DNA from 2 places in the Stenotrophomonas sp. Steno-Z4 genome. Region 1 is predicted to be linked to the other one. Evidence: predicted binding sites of a transcription regulator. Region 1 holds the regulator's gene; the other holds the start of a gene.
The links. Region 1 encodes FliA, which starts transcription of late flagellar genes. Its sites were predicted from a motif close to TAAAGTTTNNCNNNCNNNGGCCGATAA; they were not measured.

Region 1 (4,187 bases):
GTGGTTGCGCCGGTCGCCGACGCCGCACCGGTGGCGGTTGAAGCACCGGTCCGCGCCGCTGCGCCGGTCCCGGCCAACCGCGCCCGCTTCATCATCGACCCGCCGCTGGACGAAGCACCGCTGTTCGAGATGCACGCTCCGGCAGGCCGCACCAGCGTCCCGCCGCAGCTGCCGCAGATGCCGGCGCAGCAGATGCAGCGGGCTCCGCTTGAAGCCCCGGCGGCTCCGCTGTGGGAAACCGTGCCGGTGGTCCCGGCCGCGGCCAGCCCGGCCATCCAGATCGACGATTCGGCGGTGTTTGCCGCGCCCGCTCCGGTGGTTGTGGACGCCATCGCCGCGCCGGTCGCCGCCATGACCGTTGCTGCACCGGTCGAGCCGTCGCTGCAGGCCGCCAACGAACCGACGGTGCCGGCCGAGGTCATCACCGCCCCGGTGCCTGCCGTCGCCGCCCCGGTGACCCTGGTCCGCGACGATGAGGAACTGCGCCAGCTGCGCAATGAAGTGGCCGGCATGCGCACCGTCATCGAGCGCGAAATGAACCGCTTCACCGACGAGCGCCTGCGCGGCTCGGCGGTGCGTGCCGCCGCGCTGGACCTGATGGACGAATACGGCTTCGACGCCGGCATCTGCCGCGACGTGGCCCTGCAGATCCCGCTGGACACCGAAGCCCACCGTGGCCGTGGCCTGATGCTGGGGCTGCTTTCCAAGAAGCTGCCGATCGCCCCGGTCGACCCGCTGGAAGCCGGCGGCGTGATCGCCCTGGTCGGCCCCACCGGTGCCGGCAAGACCACCACCATCGCCAAGCTGGCCTCGCGCTTCGCCGAAGCCCACGCCGCCCGCGACGTGGCCCTGGTCACCACCGATACCGCCCGCATCGGCGCCCGCGAACAGCTGTATGGCTTCGGCCGCCAGCTCGGCATCGCGGTGCATGAAGCCAACAGTGGCAGCGACCTGGCCCAGCTGCTGGAGCGCCTGAAGGACTACAAGCTGGTGCTGATCGACACCGCCGGCCTGGGCCCGCGTGACCGCGCCCTGGCCGCCCAGCTGCAGTGGCTGCGCGCCGCCCCGCAGATCCGCACCCTGCTGGTGCTCCCGGCCAACACCAGCTTCGGCGACATGGACGAGGTGGTCCGCCGCTTCAGCGGCGCCAACCCGCAGGGCGTGGTGCTGAGCAAGCTGGACGAGACCGGCCGCTTCGGTACCGCCCTGTCGGTGGCCGTCGACCACCGCCTGCCGATCACCTGGGTCACCGATGGCCAGGACGTTCCCGAAGACCTGCACCGGGCCAGTGCAGCCAATCTTGTACTTCGCCTTGAAGATTTGCGCCGCGCGGCCGATATGCCCTGCAACCCGGAGTTGAACCATGCCGTCGCGTGAGTATGAAAACCTGACCAGGACCTTCCCGTTGTCGGCCACCCGCAGCCAGCCGCTGGGCCCGGTCCGCACCATCGCCGTCACCGGCGGCAAGGGCGGCGTGGGCAAGACCAACGTGTCGGCCAACCTGGCCGTGGCGCTGGCCGACATGGGCAAGCGCACGCTGCTGCTGGATGCCGACCTGGGCCTGGCCAACATCGATGTGATCCTGGGCCTGCAGCCCAAGCTGACCCTGGCCGACCTGGTCGCCGGGCGCTGCACGCTGGATGAAGTGATCCTGGAAGGCCCGGGTGGCGTGCTGGTGGTGCCGGCCGCGTCCGGCCGCCGCCACATGGCCGAACTGCAGCCGGCCGAACACGTGGGCCTGGTCAACGTGTTCTCCGAACTGGAACGCGATCTGGACTTCATGGTGGTCGACACCGCCGCCGGCATCACCGACGGGGTGCTCACCTTCTGCCAGGCCGCCCAGGACACCGTGGTGGTGGTCTGCGACGAACCGGCCTCGATCACCGACGCCTATGCGCTGATCAAGGTGCTCTCGCGCGAACGTGGCGTGGACCGCATCCAGGTGGTCGCCAACATGGTGCGTGATCCGAACGAAGGCCGCGTGCTCTACGAAAAGCTGAGCCGGGTCTGCGACAAGTTCCTGGCCGATGTCTCGCTGAACTACCTGGGCTGCGTGCCGCAGGACGACTGGTTGCGCCTGTCGGTGCAGCGCCAGCAGCCGGTGGTGAAGGCCTACCCGTCCAGCCCGTCGGCGCAGGCGATCGCCGAGATCGCCCGGCGCACCGCCCGCTGGCAGGCCCCGACCGAGCCGCGCGGCGGCGTTGAATTCTTCCTGGAACGCATCCTCAAGCAACGCGGGGTGACCGCATGAAAGGCGCCGCACAATACAAAGAGGTGCAGCGCGCCGCTGCCAACGAGTGCATTGCCCAGCACTCGGACCTGGTCCGGCGCATCGCCCACCACCTGGCCGCACGCCTGCCGGCCAGCGTTGAAGTCGACGACCTGATCCAGGCCGGGATGATGGGCCTGATCGAGGCCTCGCGCAGCTACGACGCCGACCAGGGCGCCTCGTTCGAAACCTACGCCTCGATCCGCATCCGCGGCTCGATGATCGACGAGATCCGCCGCGGCGACTGGGTGCCGCGTTCGGTGCACCGCCGTGCCCGCGACGCCGCGTCCACCATCCGCCGGCTGGAGCAGACCACCGGCCGCGCCGCCAGCGCCACCGAAGTGGCCGCCGCGATGGACATGCCGCTGCCCGACTACCTGCGCCTGATGGAAGACGCCGCGCGTGGCCAGGTGCTGAGCCTGGAATCGCGGATCGAAGACCAGGGCGAGCTGGATACCGTCGCCCAGGGCGGCCCGACCCCGCAGCAGGTGCTGGAGCGCGGCGAGTTCGGCCGCGAACTGGGCAATGCGATCGGCCTGCTGCCCGAACGCGAACAGCTGGTGCTGTCGCTGTACTACGAGCAGGAGCTGAACCTGAAAGAGATCGGCGCGGTGCTCGGCGTCAGCGAGTCGCGCGTCTGCCAGATCCATGGCCAGGCAGTGCTGCGCCTGCGTGGCCGACTGAAGATCTTCGAGGCGGCCGACGCCGGCCTCGAGAACACTTGATACCGAGGAAAGTGCTTTGAACAAGAACATGCGTATCCTGATCGTCGACGACTTCTCGACCATGCGTCGTATCGTCAAGAACCTGCTGGGCGATCTGGGCTTCACCAATACGGCCGAAGCCGAGGACGGGCATGCCGCGCTGGCCCTGCTGCAGAGCCAGTCGTTCGATTTCGTGGTCACCGACTGGAACATGCCGGTCATGACCGGTATCGACCTGCTCAAGGCGATCCGCGCCGACGCCAAGCTCAAGACCCTGCCGGTGCTGATGGTCACCGCCGAAGCCAAGCGCGAGCAGATCATTGAAGCCGCCCAGTCCGGCGTGAACGGCTACATCATCAAGCCGTTCACCGCCCAGACCCTGGAAGAAAAGCTCGGCAAGATCTTCGAGCGCCTGGCGGCCAGCGCGTGATGGAAACCCTTCGCGACAAATCGGCGCTGGTGCAGCGCCTGCAGGATGCCCTGGCTGCGCTGGAAAGCGGCGACGAAGCGGGCTGGCGCCGGGAAATCGACGCCCTGGCCGCGCTGCGCACCCAGCCGATGATGGCCGGGCTGAACCGGCTTGCCCGCGAACTGGGCCAGGCGCTGGGCGAACTGCCCACCCTGCCCAGCGAAGCCGGCGAGCTGGACGATGCCTGCGCGCGCCTGGACCACGTGGTGGCGATGACCGAACAGGCCACCCACCGCACCCTGGACCTGGCCGAGGAATGCCGCGCGCTCACCGAGCAGCTGCGTGCCAACGGGTTGAGCCCGGACCAGGACCAGCAGCTGGACCGCATCCGCCACAACCTCACCGAGATCGCGCTCACCCAGAGCTACCAGGATCTCACCGGGCAGATCATCCGCCGCGTGGTGGGCATCGTGCGCCGCGTGCACGAAGGCTTCGGCGCGCTCGGCCTGCCGCCGCCGGACGACAGCGCGCACAAGCGCGACAACGGGCTGGCCGGTCCGGCCGTGAGCGGCCTGGACCGCCATCAGGTGTCACAGGTCGACGCCGACGACCTGCTTTCCGATTTGGGGCTTTGAAACCATGAGTGCTGTTCCAGACGACATTGCTGCAGACTTCATCCTCGAGGCCCAGGAGATACTGGATCGCCTCGGCGAACAGCTGGTGTCGCTGGAGCAGTCGCCCCAGGACAGCGACCAGCTCAACGCGGTGTTCCGCGGGTTCCACACGCTCAAGGGCGGTGCCGGCT
Region 2 (4,187 bases), on a different contig from region 1:
TGCCTTCCTGCTGCTCGAGGGAGGGTCGATGGTATCCTGCGCGCCGTTTTGCCGCCTGGCCCCCCATGTCTGTCTCCTATCCCCCGCGCCAGCAGTGGCTCGGCAATATCCGTGGCGACCTGCTTTCCGGCACCGTGGTCGCCTTGGCGCTGATTCCTGAAGCCATTGCCTTCTCGATCATTGCCGGCGTGGACCCCAAGGTGGGCCTGTATGCGTCGTTCTGCATCGCCGTGGTCACCGCCATCGCAGGCGGCCGGCCGGGCATGATCTCGGCGGCCACCGGCGCAATGGCCCTGGTGATGGTGGACCTGGTGAAGGACCACGGCCTGCAGTATCTGCTGGCCGCGACGATCCTGGCCGGCCTGCTGCAGATCATCGCCGGCGCACTGAAGCTGGGCGCGCTGATGCGGTTCGTGTCGCGTTCGGTGATCACCGGCTTCGTCAACGCACTGGCCATCCTGATTTTCCTGGCACAGATGCCCGAGCTGATCGGGCGCTCGTGGCAGGTGTGGGCGGTGTGCGCGGCGGGGCTGGCGATCATCTACCTGCTGCCGCGGTTGACCCGCGCAGTGCCGTCGCCGCTGGTGGCCATCGTGGTGCTGACCGCGCTGTCGATCGGGCTGCACTGGGAAGTGCGGACCGTGGGCGACATGGGCGCACTGCCCGACAGCCTGCCCACGTTCCTGTTCCCCGATGTGCCGATGACGTGGGACACGCTGGCGCTGCTGCTGCCGGTCTCGGCAACCCTCGCGGTGGTGGGCCTGCTGGAGTCGATGATGACCGCGCAGATCGTCGAGGACATGACCGACACCCCGAGCCAGCGCAACCGTGAGTGCGCCGGCCAGGGCCTGGCCAACATCACCGCTGGCCTGTTCGGCGGCATGGGCGGCTGCGCGATGATCGGGCAGTCGGTCATCAATGTATCCTCCGGCGGGCGTGGCCGGTTGTCCTGCCTGGTGGCAGGCGTGCTGCTGTTGCTGCTGGTGGTGTACGGGCACGACTGGGTGCGGCAGATTCCCATGGCCGCGTTGGTGGCGGTGATGATCATGGTCAGCATCGGGACCTTCCACTGGCGTTCCTTTGCCGAGTTCCGCGTGCACCCCATGAGCTCCTCGGTGGTGATGGTGGCCACCGTCGTGGTGACCGTTGCCACCCACGACCTGGCCAAGGGCGTGCTGACCGGAGTGCTGCTGTCGGCGTTGTTCTTCGCGCGCAAGGTGGGTCGGCTGCTGGTCGTCACCGACCACACCGATGCCGGCGGAGTCCGCACCTACACGGCCACCGGGCAGGTGTTCTTCGCTTCGGCGGGGCAGTTCGGCGAGAGCTTTGATTTCCAGGAAGTGCCGGCGCGGGTGCGGATCGACCTCAGCCAGGCGCACTTCTGGGACCTGAGTGCGGTTGGCGCACTGGACAGGGTTACCCTCAAACTGCGCGGGCATGGCGCGCAGGTCGAGGTGATCGGACTCAATGCCGCCAGCCAGACGCTGGTGGAGCGGCTGGGTGGCCGTACGCCTCACTGAACCCGGTCAGGATCCGGCGCTCAACATCTCCAGCACAGGGCCGTTACCAGCGTATGACCCGACCTGCATGTGCGTTGCACCGTGCCGGGCGGGCCGCAATGGACTGCGTGACGTAGTAGCGGTGCCCTCGGGCGCGCGCTGTTCTGTACTCCTGCCTGGAACACCCCCATGTCCACGTCCCGCCCGTCCGCTTCCAAGCGCCCCGGCAGCATCGCCAACCGGCTGATGCTGGGAACCGCGCTGATCGCCATGCTCTGCTTCGGCGTGACCGCCGCCCTCAGTTACCGCGAAGCCAGCCAGGCGCTGCTCGAATCCTCGCGGCGGACCATGGAAAGCCAGGCCGAGGCCGAATCGCGCCGGGTCGGTGCCGACCTGGCCGCCGCGTTTTCCACCAGCCAGGCACTGGCCGACAGCCTGGTGGTGCAGCACCGCGCTGCCACCCTGTCGCGCGCGACCGCCGCACAGGTGCTGCAACAGCAGCTGCAATCGCACCCGGAATGGGTGGGCCTGGGCACGCTGTGGGAACCGCAGGCCTTCGATGGCAGGGACGCCGACTTCGTCGGTGCCGACGCCCACGATGCCACCGGCCGCTTCATGAGCTACTGGGCCTGGCAGGACGGCGCGCCGGTGCAGGATGTACTCAAGGGCTATGACGTCCCCGGCGATGGTGACTGGTACCTGCGCCCGCGTGAGCTCAAGCGGCAGGCCGTGAGCGAGCCGTACCGTTATGAGATCGGCGGCAGGCAGGTGCTGATGACCACGCTGTCGACCCCGGTGCTCGACAACGGCCAGTTCCTGGGCGCGGTCACCGTGGACTTCGGCCTGGCCGCGCTGCAGGAGCGTCTGGCGGCGCTGCGCCCGATGGGCCAGGGCCACGTCGAACTGATCTCGCCCGGCGGCATCGTGCTGGCCGCGCAGGATGCCGGGCAGATCGGCCAGCGCCGCGACGATGCCGTCACTGCGCAGGTCCTTGCAGCCGTGGCGCGTGACCAGCGTTTCGAAGCGTTCACTCCGGATGCCGCAGGCAACGTGAAGGCGTATGTGCCGCTACGCATCGGTGGCAGCGAAGAGCGGTTCGCGCTGGGCGTGATCGTGCCGTATGCGCTGATCACCGAACAGGCGCGCTCGCTGCTGTGGATCATCCTCGGCGTTGGCCTGGGCGCGGCGCTGGTGCTCAGCGCCAGCGTGTACGTGCTGCTGCGCCGCCAGGCGATCCGCCCGCTTGCCGATGCCGTGCGGCTCTCGGCGGACGTGGCCGAAGGCCGCCTGGACACGCCGCTGCCGCCCCCACGCGACGACGAGGTTGGCCGCCTGCTGGAATCCATGCAGCGCATGCGCGGCCAGCTGCGCGCGGTGATGGCTGCGCAGGGCGAGATGGCGCAGCGCCATGAAGCCGGCGAACTCGGCTACCGGATGGATGCGCAGGCCTTCCCGGGCGCGTACGGACGCATGGTCGAAGACACCAACCAGCTGGTGGGCGCCAACATTGCCGTCACCCGTCGCCTGGTCGAGGTGATGCAGCGCTATGCGGTGGGCGATCTGTCGCAGGACATGGACCGCCTGCCCGGCGACCAGGCCGTGTTCACCGATGCAATGGAGACCACCAAGGCCAACCTGCGCGCGATCAATACCCAGATCCGCGACCTGGCCGGTGCCGCCGCGCGCGGCGATTTCAGCCAGCGCGGCGACGGAGTGCGCTTCGACCATGACTTCCGCGCCATGGTCGAAAACCTCAACACCATGATGCAGGTGAGCGACGACAACCTGCAGCAGATCTCCGCGCTGCTGCGCGCGATCGCCGCCGGTGACCTCACCGCGCGCATGCACGGCCAGTTCCATGGCGTGTTCGCGCAGATGCGCGACGATGCCGATACCACCGTGACCCAGCTGACCGACATCGTCGGTCGTATCCAGCAGGCGACCGACAGCATCAACCTGGCGGCGGGCGAAATCGCCTCGGGCAACAGCGATCTGTCGCGCCGTACCGAACAGCAGGCCGCGAGCCTGGAGGAAACCGCCGCGTCTATGGAGGAACTGACCTCCACCGTGCGCCAGAACGCCGACCACGCCGTACAGGCCAACCAGCTGGCGGCCGGTGCTGCCAACGTGGCCGAACAGGGCGGGCAGGTGGTGGGCCAGGTGGTGACTACCATGGCCGGGATCGAGGCCGCGTCCAAGCGCATCGCCGAGATCATCTCGGTGATCGATGGGATCGCCTTCCAGACCAACATCCTGGCGCTCAACGCCGCCGTGGAAGCGGCGCGCGCGGGTGAGCAGGGCCGAGGCTTTGCGGTGGTGGCCTCGGAAGTGCGCGCGCTGGCGCAGCGCTCGGCCGGTGCGGCCAAGGAGATCAAGCAGTTGATCGACGATTCGGTGGAGCAGGTCGCCGAAGGCTCGGCGCTGGTGCAGACCGCCGGGCGCACCATGGAAGAGATCGTTGCCGGCGTGCGCCGGGTCAACGACATCATGGCCGAGATTTCCGCCGCCTCGAAGGAGCAGTCCGCCGGCATCGAGCAGGTCAACCAGACCATCACCCAGATGGATGAAACCACCCAGCAGAATGCGGCGCTGGTGGAAGAAGCCACCGCGGCGGCGCGGGCGATGGAAGAGCAGGCCCAGCACCTGGGCACGGCGGTGGCGATCTTCCGCACCGGCGCGGCTGCGCCG

Region 2: a site for FliA is predicted at 1,541-1,567, ahead of AC06E7_RS04260 (methyl-accepting chemotaxis protein). Genes of this name have one in related genera too.

The regions. Positions count from the first base shown of each region.
Region 1 is NZ_JBWJPC010000007.1:210,026-214,212, reverse strand. It holds gene AC06E7_RS16605 (AAA family ATPase) at 1-1,377, shown strand, start outside; gene AC06E7_RS16600 (MinD/ParA family ATP-binding protein) at 1,364-2,251, shown strand; gene AC06E7_RS16595 (RNA polymerase sigma factor FliA) at 2,248-2,994, shown strand; gene cheY (chemotaxis response regulator CheY) at 3,011-3,403, shown strand; gene AC06E7_RS16585 (protein phosphatase CheZ) at 3,403-4,017, shown strand; gene AC06E7_RS16580 (chemotaxis protein CheA) at 4,022-4,187, shown strand, end outside.
Region 2 is NZ_JBWJPC010000001.1:957,372-961,558, reverse strand. It holds gene AC06E7_RS04265 (SulP family inorganic anion transporter) at 66-1,520, shown strand; gene AC06E7_RS04260 (methyl-accepting chemotaxis protein) at 1,689-4,187, shown strand, end outside.